DNA from 2 places in the Halomonas sp. Mc5H-6 genome. Region 2 is predicted to be linked to the other one. Evidence: predicted binding sites of a transcription regulator. Region 2 holds the regulator's gene; the other holds the start of a gene.
The links. Region 2 encodes FNR, which switches genes on or off when oxygen is low (the NO sensors DNR and NnrR bind a similar motif). Its sites were predicted from a motif close to TTGATNTANATCAA; they were not measured.
Positions count from the first base shown of each region.

Region 1: a site for FNR is predicted at 4,004-4,017, ahead of NH395_RS15320 (cytochrome ubiquinol oxidase subunit I). Genes of this name have one in related genera too.

Region 1 is NZ_JAMXSI010000013.1:3,351-10,613, forward strand. Features, by position in the region: gene cydD (thiol reductant ABC exporter subunit CydD) at 1-1,411, opposite strand, end outside; gene cydB (cytochrome d ubiquinol oxidase subunit II) at 1,416-2,417, opposite strand; gene NH395_RS15320 (cytochrome ubiquinol oxidase subunit I) at 2,414-3,823, opposite strand; gene NH395_RS15325 (calcium/sodium antiporter) at 4,058-5,032, opposite strand; gene NH395_RS15330 (paraquat-inducible protein A) at 5,252-6,616, shown strand; gene pqiB (intermembrane transport protein PqiB) at 6,609-7,263, shown strand, end outside.
Region 2 is NZ_JAMXSI010000002.1:107,280-114,542, reverse strand. Features, by position in the region: gene NH395_RS03970 (heme-binding protein) at 1-396, shown strand, start outside; tRNA gene NH395_RS03965 (tRNA-Asp) at 525-601, opposite strand; tRNA gene NH395_RS03960 (tRNA-Val) at 669-744, opposite strand; tRNA gene NH395_RS03955 (tRNA-Asp) at 789-865, opposite strand; tRNA gene NH395_RS03950 (tRNA-Asp) at 907-983, opposite strand; tRNA gene NH395_RS03945 (tRNA-Val) at 1,047-1,122, opposite strand; gene NH395_RS03940 (alpha/beta fold hydrolase) at 1,253-1,984, opposite strand; gene hemN (oxygen-independent coproporphyrinogen III oxidase) at 2,098-3,519, shown strand; gene fnr (fumarate/nitrate reduction transcriptional regulator Fnr) at 3,583-4,320, shown strand; gene ttcA (tRNA 2-thiocytidine(32) synthetase TtcA) at 4,317-5,240, opposite strand; gene NH395_RS03920 (DNA polymerase III subunit epsilon) at 5,318-5,962, opposite strand; gene NH395_RS03915 (putative nucleotidyltransferase substrate binding domain-containing protein) at 5,959-7,263, opposite strand, start outside.

The DNA.
Region 1 (7,263 bases), on a different contig from region 2:
CAAGCAAGGTATCAAGCCCCTCTGGAAGGCCATTCACCACATCAAGCAAACCGGCACGCCTTAGTGCGACTTGCATCGCATCTTCTGATGCCTGGGGGTTCGCCAGGCGCAGATTATCGGCCAGACTCCCCTGCAACAGGCAGGGCTGCTGATCCAGCCACGCGATTTGATTCGTCGCTGAATGGCGGCACACACCATCGCTTGGCCCAATGAACCCTGCCAATAACCCGAGCAATGTCGACTTACCGCTACCCGACTCTCCGCTTATCGCCACCACATCACCCTGCTTTAGGGTGAGATCCAAGGGGCCCATCACCACACCACGACCCGGATAGCTGACCTGAACCTTCTCAAGCTCCACCAGCGCATTGTCGGTTCGGGTGGTTGAGGGAGAAGTGTCGCGCATCACAGGCGGCTCGTTGAGGGTATTGACGATGCTCTCTGCGGCGCCCAATGCCGCCGCTCGATCATGATAATGCATGGATAAGGTGCGCAAAGGCTGGAAGAACTCCGGCGCCAGTAGCAACACCGCCAGGCCGGAGAACAGCGTCAATGAAGGGGCAGGGCCATACTCGATGTAACCCAGCAGACCAAAGCCGACATACATGGCGACAACCGCGATGGCCACCGACGAGAAGAATTCAAGCACCGCCGAGGACAAGAATGCCAGCTTCAACGTCCGCATGCTGAGACGTCGATACTGGTCTGAGGCCACCCAGACCGCCTGCTGTGCCGCCTCTGTGTGACCAAACAGCTGAAGCGTGGTGATACCGCGCACTCGATCTATGAAATGCGCTGACAGTCGGGCCACGGCGGCGAACTGATCACGGTTCATGCGCTCTGCCCCCATCCCCACCAGGGCCATAAACAGCGGAATCAGCGGTGCCGCCAGCAGCAGGAAAACAGCAGCCAGGTAATCCAGCCATACCACCACGGCAAGAATGACGAGCGGCACCCACATAGTGATCCGCAGTTGCGGATGATAGCGCGCAAAATAGCCGTCCAAGGCGTCAATATGCTCTACCGCCTGAGCCGCAATGGTCCCGCTCTGCTGTGATGTCAGCCATGCGGGACCCAAGGCAGTGATTTTATCAAGCAGCTGAGCACGGGCCTTGCGCCTGATGCGAAGGCTGGCATCCAGACTCAATCGTTCTGAGGTCCACTGGCACAGCGCACGCAACAACACGGCGACGGCCAGGAGCGCGAAAACAGGCGTCAAGTCACTTGGCGACCGGCTGTCAACCACCAGTTGATCGATCAACCAGGCCAGGCCCGTTACGATCAGTACGGTGTGGCAGCCAGCCAAGGTACCAAAGAACGCCGCGCCCGCTAGCCGCCTGCGTTCTGATGCCGCAAGCGAGGTTAACCAGTGGCGCGGCGTAAGCTCATTATGGTTGGAAACAGATGCCATCGGCTTAGTGATAGCCCTCTCCGACACGCACCTTGCCACGGAAGACCCAGTAGGTCCACGCGGTGTAGGCCAGCACGATGGGGATGACAAACAGCACGCCGATCAGCAGGAAGAGCTGGGATTCTGGGGCCGAGGAAGCATCCCAGATAGTGTAGTTGGGCGGCACGATCACCGGCCACTTGCTGGCAATCAAACCCAGGTAGGTGAAAATGAACAGGCCAAGCGAAGCGACAAACGGCAAGCCTTCTTGCTGGCGCTTAACAGCGCGGAAAAGCACATAAGCACAGACCATCGCAAGGATGGGGAACACCCAGATCAAGTGAATCTGACTGAGCCAACGGTCGCGCACCTCAGGGCTCACCAACGGTGTCCATAGGCTGACAATACCAAACACCACCAGCACGGCCAGCAACAGTTTCGGGGTTATCCGGTAGGCCCACTGCTGCACATAACCTTCGGACTTCAGAATCAGCCAGGTCGAGCCCAGCAGGGCATAGCCCGCCATCAAGCCCAGACCGGTCAGCACGCTAAATGGCGTCAGCCAATCGAGCGCTCCACCTACGTAGACAAAATCCTCTACCGCAAAGCCCTGGATATACGCACCCACGACGGCTCCCTGGGCAAAGGCTGCCACTGCCGATCCGCCACAGAAAGCGCGGTTCCACCAATGGCGATTCTTCTTCGACTTGAAGCGAAACTCAAATGAGATACCGCGGAAAATCAATCCCGCCAGCATCAAAAACACGCCGATATAAAGCGCCGGCAGGAACACGGAGTAAACCAGCGGGAAGGCGCCCAGAAGCCCCGCTCCCCCCAATACTAACCAGGTTTCGTTGCCGTCCCACACCGGTGCGACTGAGTTCATCATCACATCGCGTGACGCTTCATCCGGTGCAAAGGGGTAAAGTATCCCCAATCCCAGATCGAAGCCGTCCATAATTACGTACATGATAACGCCGAAGCCAATAATGCCGGCCCAGATTATTGCAAGGTCAAGGCTGATCATTTGGTTGCTCCCTCATAGTCACTATCGAAAGGCGTGTGAGCCGCAGAGAAAGGACGTTTGGCTCGCTCGACTTCGCCGGTTACTTCCATGGAGTCCGCCAGCATACCGTTACGCACGACACGAGTAAGGTAGTAAATACCCACCCAGAACACGACGGCATACACGGCGACGTAGCCCAGCAGCGTAAACAGCGCCATACCGCCTGTCAGCGAAGGGGTTAACCCTTCAGCATGGGTCATGACACCGTAGACCAACCATGGCGCGCGCCCCGACTCGGTGACCACCCAGCCGGCCAGCACGGCCAGGAAAGGGGAAATGATCATACCTACCAATGTTTTAAGATAGAGCGGCGACTGGAAGAAACGTCCTCTACGGCGAAGAAACAAGCCAACCGTCGCGACGGCTATCATCAAAAGCCCAATCCCCACCATCACACGAAACGACCAGAAAACAAGCGCCACAGGGGGCTGTTCATCAGGTGCCATTTCATTGATACCCGGGACTACGCCGTCCGCACTATGGGTCAGAATGAGACTTGCCAGACTGGGAACCCCGATTTCAAAGCGGTTTTCCTGAGCTTCCTGATCGGGCAGTGCAAACAGCAAAAGTGGCACATTGGACTGAGTTTCCCAATTCCCCTCCATTGCCGCCACCTTGGTGGGCTGGTGCTCCAACGTATTAAGGCCGTGAAAATCACCGACGACAGCCTGCGCCGGTGCCAGGAAAAGCAACAGCCACAGACACATTGAAAGGGCTTTTTTATTCGCTTCGACATCACGATTACGCAGGAGGAACCAGGCGCTGACACCTGCCACCACAAAGCCACCGGTCAGGAACGACGCCATGCCCATATGCACAAAGCGGTACCAGAAGGAGGGATTGAAGATTGCCGCCATCCAGGAGGTGATATGGAAGCGTCCATCCACCATTTCATAGCCTGCTGGGGTTTGCATCCAGCTATTGGCGGAAAGGATCCAGAACGAGGAAATAAAGGTGCCCACCGCCACCATGATCGCGGCAAACAGGTGCACCCCTTCTGGTACTTTGCCACGCCCGAAGAGCAAAACACCCAGAAATGCCGCTTCAAGGAAGAAAGCGGTCACCACTTCGTAACTAAGGACAGGCCCAAGGAAGTTTGACGTAGCGAAAGAGAAGTTGCTCCAGTTCGTACCGAACTGAAACGACATCACGATGCCTGTCACGACCCCCATGCCAAACACAACGGCAAACATCTTGGTCCAGAATTGTGCCAGGCGATCCCAGGCGTCGTTTTCCGTTTTGTAGAATATCCCGTGCAGAACCGCAATATAGGACGCCAGCCCGATCGTGAAGACAGGAAAGATGGCGTGAAAACACACGACGAATGCGAACTGGAGTCTCGATAGCAATAGCGGATCAAGTTCCATAACTCCCTCCTAAGGTCCCATGGTGCCTTTTTCTCAAAGGCTTAAAACAAGCTTAGGTGAGTCCCTTTGGATCACGCTCTTCTATTTGTAGTCACTAAGCTTATTTGATCAACAACCCCTTGAGTTTACAGCTTAGAAGGTATGGATGCGGCATGCGTTTTGGGTTTTCACCGTGTCGCGTTGACGCAGGTCAATTTTTAAGCCCCAGGCGATAACGACTGTTATACAGACGCCTCAGGCCAACACGACCACACTCACCAGATAGCCTGTATAGGCAATAAAAAGCGCTAATAAACCACCGCCCTCAAAGCGGTTGATGCGCCGCGGGCGACCTTTCCAGGAGAATGCGAACAGCATCATCAGCACGGTCATCACCAACATGACGACCCAGTCACGCTGAAGCACCTCCTGACCGGTTTCAATCGGTGTAATGATGCCTGCCAACCCAACCACAGCAAGGCTGTTGAATAGGTTCGAGCCCACGACATTGCCGAGCACCATATCGTGCTCATTACGACGCAGTGCGCTAATCGATGAAGCCAGCTCGGGTAATGAGGTGCCAATCGCCACAACGGTCAAACCAATGATCAGATCACTGACGCCAAACGCGACGGCGATCTCGACAGCCCCCCAGACCAAAAGGCGTGAGCTGGCAATCAACAGTACCAGACCAACCAGGGTCCAGAGGATGGCTTTACCCCGCGACATGGGTTTGCTATCCAGCGTTTCCGCCACTTCCGAGACAAGCGCATCGTCCTGTTGGCCTTTGGAACGCACAACGCTGATAACGATAAATACCACCAGTGCCAGCAATAAACAGACTGCCTCCCAGCGGGCCACCCAGCCATCCAACAGCATCAGCCCGGTCACCAGCATCACTACCAGTAACAGCGGTATCTCTTTGCGAATGACGCTCGAGTGCACGGCCAATGGCGCCAATAACGCAACAAACCCCAGCACCAGGCCAATATTGGCGATATTAGACCCGTAGGCATTACCCACGGCCAACCCCGGGTTACCCTGCACTGCTGCCAGCACCGACACCATCATCTCGGGAGCCGATGTGCCAAAACCGATCACCAGCATGCCAATCAACAGGGGCGACAGCCCCAGCCATTGAGACGTCGCCGCGGCGCCATCGATAAATTTCTCAGCGCTCCAGATAAGCAGTATCAAGCCAACGACAACGGCGATAAGAGCAAGTAACATAAGGTTCCTTTGGATGGCATTTTCACAAGGTGGCAATGGCCTGGGCATTGAATGACCTGCCATGCCGGAGAGGCGGTAAATTCGCGTGGCGATCATTATTCATTCATCGCTCAAGGTCAACGACAACCTGATAACGATCAGATGAATTTTACCCAATATTTGACAGACTTATAATCGAGAGCGTATTGCTTTGCCTACTCACGCGAGCGAGATCATCATTTGTCACAGAACTGGCTAAGCAGACACCCCAACTTGAAGGTCAATGCGCCGCTTGTTGACCAGCAACCGCCTGAGGCCCGCACTCAAAGGCGACGCCTGCGCGCCTGTCATGAATGTGACTGGGTATCGGCGCTACCGCCCCTCAAATCCGGTGAAAAAGCCTGCTGCCCGCGCTGCTCGCATGTCCTGGTCAAGCGCAATCGTTACCCTGCCCAGCGCAGCATGGCGCTCGCGATGGCATCGCTTATTGCCCTTTTACTGGCGGTCTCCTACCCCTTTGTCAGTTTCAGCTATAGCGGGGTGAGCAACCGTATCGAGCTTTCCGAAACGGCAACCACGCTGATTGCCTTTCATCAACCCTTGGTGGCTATCGGCGTTATCATGACCATCGTGGTGCTGCCCGCGGTGTATTTGATAGGCACCTTATGGCTGCAATACGGTTTGTTACGCAACGCCCCACTGCCATTCAGCCGTTCAACAGCTCGTTCACTGAGCCATTTAACCCCCTGGATGATGGCCGATGTGTTTATCGTGGGCGCCCTGGTTAGCTTGATCAAGGTGGCGGGACTTGCTGATATTGAACTGGGTCTGTCGTTTTGGGCGTTTTGCGCCTTTGCCTTTCTCCTGTTGATGACGGTGCAATCGATTGATGCCGACTGGATGTGGTTTGCCCTGGAGGGCGAGCCACTGGCCCCGGAAGGTACACAAACAGGCATGTCAGCCGCGTCCCAGCAGCTTACCAGTTGCCCTACCTGTGGGCTGATCAATCGGTTGGCACCAAACGGCAAGCATTATTGTGTGCGCTGTCATGAGCGGCTGCACCCTCGCTTTCCGCATAGCGTCCAACGCACCTGGGCATTACTCGCTGCTGCCGCGATCATGTACATCCCGGCCAATGTATTTCCCATCATGACCACAACCAGCCTGGGCAATAGCTCCCCTTCGACGATCGTGGGCGGCATTGTCGAGTTGATTCAAGGCGGCTCCTGGCCGATAGCAGGCGTCATTTTTGTCGCCAGCATCATTGTTCCCGTCGGCAAACTGTTCGCGCTGGCCTGGCTATGCAGCGTGGCTCACCGTAGCGACGCCTTCAAAGCACAAACGCGAACAACGCTTTACCGGATCACCGAGTTTATCGGTCGATGGTCGATGGTCGATGTGTTTGTCGTCGCCATTCTCGTAGCGCTCATCCGCGCCGATTCGCTCATGACGATCAACCCGGGGCCGGCAGCACTCGCCTTTGGAGCAGTGGTCGTGCTGACCATGCTGGCCGCCATGACCTTTGACCCACGTTTGCTTTGGGATACCCCCATAACGACATCATCAGGACAAAGCGACGCCCGTAAGGAAGTGATTAATGGCTAACGAAAACGACATGCCCTCCAACGAACCACAGGGCGAAGCGGCAATGCATCGTGCCAAGCCCAGCCCCCAGACACGGCTTTCGCCCATCTGGATTGTACCCATTGTCGCGCTGGTCATTGGCTTATGGTTGGTATACGACAACTATTCCTCCCGGGGCACCATCATCACCTTGACGATGCCGAACGCCGAGGGGATCGAAGCTGGCAATACGCTGATACGCAGTCGCAACGTTGAAATCGGCCGCGTACAAAGCGTTCAGCTATCCGACGACCTTTCCCAAGCCGTTTTACGCGCCCGCATACAGCCTGAAGCGGAAGCCATGCTGCGCGAGGATAGCCGCTTCTGGGTCGTCAAACCGCGAATCGGCCGCGAAGGGATCAGCGGCTTGGGCACCGTGCTTTCGGGGGCCTATATACAACTTCAGCCGGGTTCTTCCTCCGAACCTCAACGCGAATTTGAAGTCATGGACACCCCGCCTGTTGCCCCAGCTGGCGTGGCAGGCTTGCGAGTCAGCCTTATCAGCCAGTTAGGCAATTCATTGCGCGTGGGCGACCCGGTTTCCTATCAGGGCTTCACTGTCGGCCGCATCGAGGAAACCCGCTTTGATGCCGAGTCACGCACCATGCACCATCAGGTATTCATTGAAG
Region 2 (7,263 bases):
ACTAAAGCAGTCTTATCCCAAGCAGACGTTACCCAGGTACTTGATGCCGCCCAGAAAGAAGCCGACAGCAATGGCTGGGCGGTAACCATTGCCGTCGCTGATGACGGCGGCCACCTGCTTGCCCTGCGCCGCCTGGATGGCGCGGCACCCTTCAGCGCCGATGTGGCTACCCAGAAAGCGCGCAGCGCGGCAGTGGGTCGTAAAGAGACCCAGGTCTTTGAAGAAATGATCAACGGCGGCCGCACCGCCTTTGTATCCGCACCGCTTCAGGGGCTGCTCTCGGGCGGCGTGCCGATCATCGTCGACGGCCAGGTGGTCGGCTCGGTGGGTATTTCCGGCGTCAAACCGGACCAGGACGTGCAGGTCGCCAAAGCGGGCGTGAGCGCGCTTGCCTGAGTTAGCGACTGTACCAAGTGCAACCGTATCAAGCGCATACGAAAAACCCCGGATCAATGATCTGGGGTTTTTTAAATTCGTTCGGTCTAAACCGATAATCTTGGCTGCTTGAGATGAAAGCTGCGAAATGGCGGACCGGACGAGACTCGAACTCGCGACCTCCGGCGTGACAGGCCGGCATTCTAACCAACTGAACTACCGGTCCGCTGTATCGCACTGATATCTAGCAGGGTATTGCATCATCACCATTTGCGTACGCTTGGCGTTTCAAATGGTGGGTGGTACTGGGTTCGAACCAGTGACCCCCAGCTTGTAAGGCTGGTGCTCTCCCAACTGAGCTAACCACCCAGGGTATTGGCGTCACCAATTTTTACTTGATTATGTATTTATCGTGGCGGACCGGACGAGACTCGAACTCGCGACCTCCGGCGTGACAGGCCGGCATTCTAACCAACTGAACTACCGGTCCACATACGACAAAACATGGGAAAACAGGCGGGTAAGCGACGATGGCGGACCGGACGAGACTCGAACTCGCGACCTCCGGCGTGACAGGCCGGCATTCTAACCAACTGAACTACCGGTCCGCTGTATCGCACTGCTAACGCTAGGTGCTTTCCTTACTGCAACGTTTCCAGGCCATCAAAAGATGGTGGGTGGTACTGGGTTCGAACCAGTGACCCCCAGCTTGTAAGGCTGGTGCTCTCCCAACTGAGCTAACCACCCGCTGGTCACGTGGCGCTGCATTCTACAGGAGATGCGAAGGAAGTCAACACGCTACGTTCAAATACTGTAGCCAAATACGCGTTAAGGTACCGGCCCATCTCATGATTCAAACGCACGCTTGGCTGACGCCTCACTGCAGGCTTTGAGCGCGCACGAAGGATGCCCCAAGAGCGGCGGCTTCGTCAATCAAAATCGTCTGATCAAGCCCCGATGCGCGACGCGGCTTGAAGTCGTGGTCGCCATCGGTCAGCCAGGCCACGCGAGCGTTATCCGGTAGCGAATACCCCGTCACTTCATCACGGCTCCCCAGCGGGTCGCGCTCCCCCTGGAGAATCAGCGCCGGCACCTGAACCCTCGACCAGTGCGCCAGGCGCAGCTTGTCGGGCGCCTTGGGCGGATGAAAGGGATAACCGGCGATCACCAGCCCGGGGCAGGGTTGCTCGCTTGCCAGCATGCTCGCCACGCGGCCACCCATGGATTTACCCCCAAGCCACAGCGGCTTGACCGTTAACGGCGCCAGGCATGCATACCAATGCGCCAGCTCAGCAACGCTTCGGTGGATGGCGGGCGGTGGGCGGCGTTTGCCCGTCGCCTGCATTTGCTGCATGTAGCCCAGGTCAAAGGTCATCACCTGCAGCCCTCTTCCCGCAAGGGCCCTGGCAAACTGCTGCATAAAGGCTGACCGATGCCCGGCGCCTGCTCCATGAGCGAGCAGCAGGCAGCCTAAGTCTGCCTGACCATAGAGCCTGAGAGGCCCCAGACCTTCCCGCCAAAAACAGCCTTCGGCCTGCTCGGCGACCGCGTCGGCCAGCGCTTGCTGGCTGACGACTTTTTCCTCTGGCCATTGCGTGTCCAAACTCACGCTCTCCTGTTATGTGCCGTTTGCTGCTAACGGGCGTTTCCTTGACGTGGCTCAACGTTGCCGTGGGCGGCACTCGCTACCATGGTGCAAGACTCAGCCTGGAGCCCTGCCTCATGCCTGCCCCCATTCACTCAGCTCAATCAGCGCCGGGTAATCCACTCGCGGCGGCGGTGTGGGACGCTGACCGCCTCCATCGCTATGCGAGAAGCGGCCCGCGCTATACGTCCTACCCGACCGCGCTGTCCTTTGACCCATCGTTTACCGCCGACGATTTCAGCGCGGCGCTGCAACGCAGTAACCAGACCCAACGGCCGCTGTCACTTTATGTGCACATCCCCTTCTGCCGCAACGTCTGCTTTTACTGTGCGTGCAACAAGATCGCGACAAAAAACACCGCGCTCGCCGCGTCTTATCTCGCGAGGCTCGACAAGGAAATGGCGCTGACAGCGCAGAACCTGGATACCCGACGCCCGGTGGAGCAGCTCCACTGGGGCGGTGGCACGCCGACGTTTCTGACCCTCGATCAGATGAGCGAACTGGTGGATAAGCTGGATGCCCACTTCGGGCTTTCAGACGATCCTGAGCGCGACTACGCCATCGAAATCGACCCTCGCGAAGCCGATGTATTGACGCTGCGTCATCTGCAGTCACTGGGGTTCAATCGGTTGAGCCTGGGCGTGCAAGACCTCGACCCACAGGTTCAGCAGGCGATCAACCGCCCCCAGCCGCGGGCGCTGACCGAAACCTTGATGGACGAAGCCCACCGCCTGGGCTTCCGTTCGTTAAATCTCGACCTGATTTACGGCCTGCCACGCCAAACCGCCGACAGCTTTGCGCAAACCCTTCGCCAGGTCATCGAACTGAACCCCGCACGCCTGTCGGTCTTCAATTACGCCCACCTGCCAAAGCGATTCCCTCCGCAGCGACGGATTCTTGATGCCGAGCTGCCCAGTCGCGACGAAAAGCTGGCGATGCTGCGTACCACGATTGCAATGCTGACGGCTGCTGGCTACGTGCATATCGGTATGGACCATTTTGCCCGGCCCGACGACAGTCTGGCCATCGCCCAGCGTCGCGGTACGCTGCAACGCAACTTTCAAGGCTATTCCAGCCACGCCCAATGCGACCTTATCGGCCTTGGCGTCTCCGCCATCTCACGCCTGGATGACAGCTACGCGCAAAATCACAGCCAGCTTGGGCACTACCAGGCGGCGATCGATCAGGGGCAACTGGCCACACAACGCGGCATACGGCTATGCCGAGACGACCTGATCCGGCGCGATGCCATCGAACGGCTAATGTGCGATATGCAGCTTGACCTATCGACGCTCAGTGAGCGCTGGCAGATCGCGCGCGGCTATTTCAAATCAGTTTTAAGCGCACTGGAGCAGGCGCAGCACGATGGGTTGATCGATATCCGAGAACATCGACTCGAGGTGACGCCTATCGGCCGTCTGTTGATACGCCACCTGGCCATGGCCTTTGATGCACGCTTGCCCTCTGAGGCCAGCCATCATTACTCAAATATTGTTTAGCGGTTGTTATTCATGGGCGCCAGCTTCCATAATGAGGTCATGCCATCTCTGTTGGAGACTCTTATGCTGGACGCCACGCATCGGCGGCGCGCCGCCCTGCACGAAGCACGCTGCCAGACCTGCAGCTTGAGTTCGCTGTGCCTGCCGCTGGCACTGGAGCTTGAGGATATCGATCAGTTCGACGCGATCATCCAGCGACGCGCGCCACTCAAGAAAGGCGAGGCTCTATTCCATCAGGGGGATGCCTTCAACAGCGTCTATGCGGTGCGCTCCGGGAGCCTCAAGCAGATCACCAGCGAAGGTGGCGGGCATGACCAGCTGACCAACTTTTACCTCCCCAGTGAGCTGGTAGGGCTCGATGCGATCGATGAGCCGCACTACCCCGGCAGCGTGATCGCCCTGGAAACCACCACCGTGTGCGAGATTCCCTTTGACCGCCTCGACCGGCTGTCTGAAAAGCTACCCGAGTTACGCGGCCAGATATACCGCAGCATGAGCAAGGAGCTGCGCAATGACCGGCGCATGATGCGCCTGCTATCGGCCAAGACCGCTGATCAGCGATTGGCGACCTTTCTGGTCACACTTTCCGATCGTTTTCGCCGCCGTGGGTACTCGCCCTACAGCTTCCGTCTTTCCATGCCCAGGGCCGACATCGGCAACTACTTGGGCCTGGCCGTCGAGACCGTCAGCCGGATTGTCAGCCGCTTGCAGTCGCAGGAGGTGGTCGCCGTTTCCGGTCGTGAGGTACAGATCCTCGACATGGCGAAGCTGCAGCGGCTCGCCGAAGAAGAAGGTTGCTAGCCAACGTTAAACGCCTGAATACGCCCGGCTAGCAATTCCGCCTGCTTGGCTTCCAGCCCGGCAAAGTCGAACAGGTCACGGTCAGCCAGCTGTGAAGGCGCGACGTTGGTGACCGCTTTGAACATGCTTTCCAGACGGCCAGGGTGTTTCTTGTTCCACTCGGCCAGCATCTCCTTGACCACCTGCCGCTGCATATTGGGCTGGGAGCCGCACAGGTTGCAGGGGATAATGGGAAACGCCATCAGGCGCGCGTACTCGGCAATATCCGCTTCCTTGCAATAGGCCAGGGGCCGGATGATGATATTCTTGCCATCGTCGGAGAGCAGCTTGGGCGGCATCGATTTCAGACTGCCGCCGAAAAACATGTTCAAAAACAGCGTTTCCAGAATATCTTCCCGGTGATGCCCCAGGGCGATCTTGGTCGCACCGATTTCCTCGGCAAAGCCATACAGCGACCCGCGCCGCAGGCGCGAACACAGCGCGCAGGTGGTTTTGCCCTCGGGGGTTTTCTCTTTCACCACCGAGTAGGTATCACGTTCCAGAATATGGTAATCCACCCCGCGTTGCTCGAGATAGGTCGGCAGCACATGCTCGGGAAACCCCGGCTGTTTCTGGTCCATGTTGACGGCTATCAGCGAGAAGTTGACCGGCGCATTGCGCTGCAGGCTCAGCAGCATCTCAAGCATGGTGTAGCTATCCTTGCCACCGCTCAGGCAGACCATGACGCGGTCGCCTTCGTTAATCATGCGATAGTCGATAATCGCATTGCCCGTTTCGCGGCGAAGCCGCTTTTGCAGCTTGTTGAACTCGCGTTTTTGTTTGGCATCGTGGGCTTCCGAGGCGTCAGCCGCGTCGGATAAGCCGGGTGCCGCGTCGGCAGTCGCCAACGCCGGGTCAAAATGAACAGGATCATGTTGCATGGTAATCGCACTGCCGATGGTAAAAGAAGCAGCCGTTATTCTAGCAACTCCCAGCGCAATGACCCAATCGCAGGCCGCTATGAAACAGTATCCACCTCGTTACGCTGCAGGCGAAGGTACAGAAGCGCGCTGGCCGTGGCGTCTTCCAGCGCCCGCTGGGGCGTCTTGCTGGGCACTTGCCAGCAGTCAAGCGCACGCGCCAGCTCGGCTTCCTGTTCCGCCTGGGGATGTAGTCGCCGCAAATGGCGCTGGTGCAGCCTGGTGACATCCACCCGGGCATTGGGCAGCCCAAACCCCAAATGATCACGCAGCGCCTGCTCAAGCGGGGCGAGACGCTGATCGAGCTGCCAGCCAATGATTGGCCGATTGCCGATAAACTCAACCAGCGAACGCAGACTTTCAATGTTCAGCGGTTTAGTGGCCTCGACGCTATACAGCAGCTGATGACGACGCTCGGCGGCATCACTTCCTCCGCGCGCGTCTTCCCTTAGCGCCGCCACCCAGGCACGACTGGTCAGCACCTGGTGCTGGCGCAGCGTCACCGCTGCTACGCTCATGACGCCATGGTGGGCAAAGCAAGCCAATGCCACCAGTTCATTGCCCAGGTAGGGCTGGAAGAGCCACGCGTAGGGAGACGCTGCATAGCGGCGGCGCTCGCTTCCTCTGCGCAGCATGCCGCCAAGCCAGGCGAAAGGGGCGTCCAGATAGTGTCGACTGATCACGAATACTCCAAGTGGTAACGATGGGATAGACGCTGCTTGAAATCCTTGACGATATGCAGCGCTTCGCGCAGTAAATCGCGCTCCAACGACGATAATTCCTGCACCACGACCCGGTTGGAGCGCTCCTGTTGGTCATCGGAGCCGTCGTTGGCGAGGTCGTCCAGCTGCCGTTTGAGCCGTAACTCGCTGAATAGCGCCAGGGCTTCGCCAAGGTCATCGGCAAAACGGCGGTTGAGTCGCCCGTCCTCGGCCAGGGCATCCAGGCGCTCAAACGTCGAGGTGGCAGGGATACGCCGCTCGAGCGCCAGAGTGCGGACGCCATGCACAATGGGAAAGATGCCGCCTTTCTTGATATCGATACCGTGCTGGGGCTTCTTGAGTGAACCGAACAGCGTCAGCGGCGTGGAAAAGCGCAGCGCGGTGCGGGCGAAGTAAGACAGCAGCAACTCATCCCGGGAGCAGCGCTCAAACAGCTCTTCGCGCACGCTTTCCAGCAGGCTCGGGTTGCCGGCCACACCGTGAGAGTCGAGCATGATCGCCAGCTTCATCAGACTGTCGCCGTCACGCGCGCTTGCCCAGCGCGCAATGCGCCCTTTCCATTCACTTACCGTGGCGACCCAATCCGGGTTCGACACCATGATATTGCCCGGACACGGCGGATACCCCAACTCGATCAAGGTCGAGGTAAGCCGCTGCATGTCGTCTTGCACCGCTGGCCAGTCAGCATCATCGGCGAGAATCAGCCCGTTATCCTGATCGGTCTTGAGAATTTGCTCACCGCGACCCTCACTGCCCATGACCATCATGCAACTGTCCTGCTGGTGCGCCGCGTCAATCGTGAACTCCCAGGCCTTGCTCATGATGCGACCGTTCAGTGCCGCCAGCAGGTCCATCGCAAAACGTAGCTTCACGCCCTGGGCCATCAGCGCGCTAACCAGTTCGGGGGTGCGGTGGCTGGCGGCTGCCAGCTCGGTCAAGTCATTGGCCTGCTCGACCTGGAGACTGACCACATAACTGCGACTGGAGAAATAGCTCAGCACATCGGTCAGCTCGACCACGCCGACGACCTGTTTCTCGTCTACCACCACGACACGCGTCACCTTGTGGCGGGTCATGCTGACCAGCGCTTCAAACAAGTATTGAGCGGGCCTCACCGTCACCAGGGTATATTGGGCGATATCGGCAAGCGCCGTGGTCACCGGACGCTGCGACAGCACAATGGCATTGAGCAGGTCGGTCTTGGTGACCATACCCGTCTGGCCTGAGGCCTCGACCAGCAAACTGTCGGCATGGCTATCGCT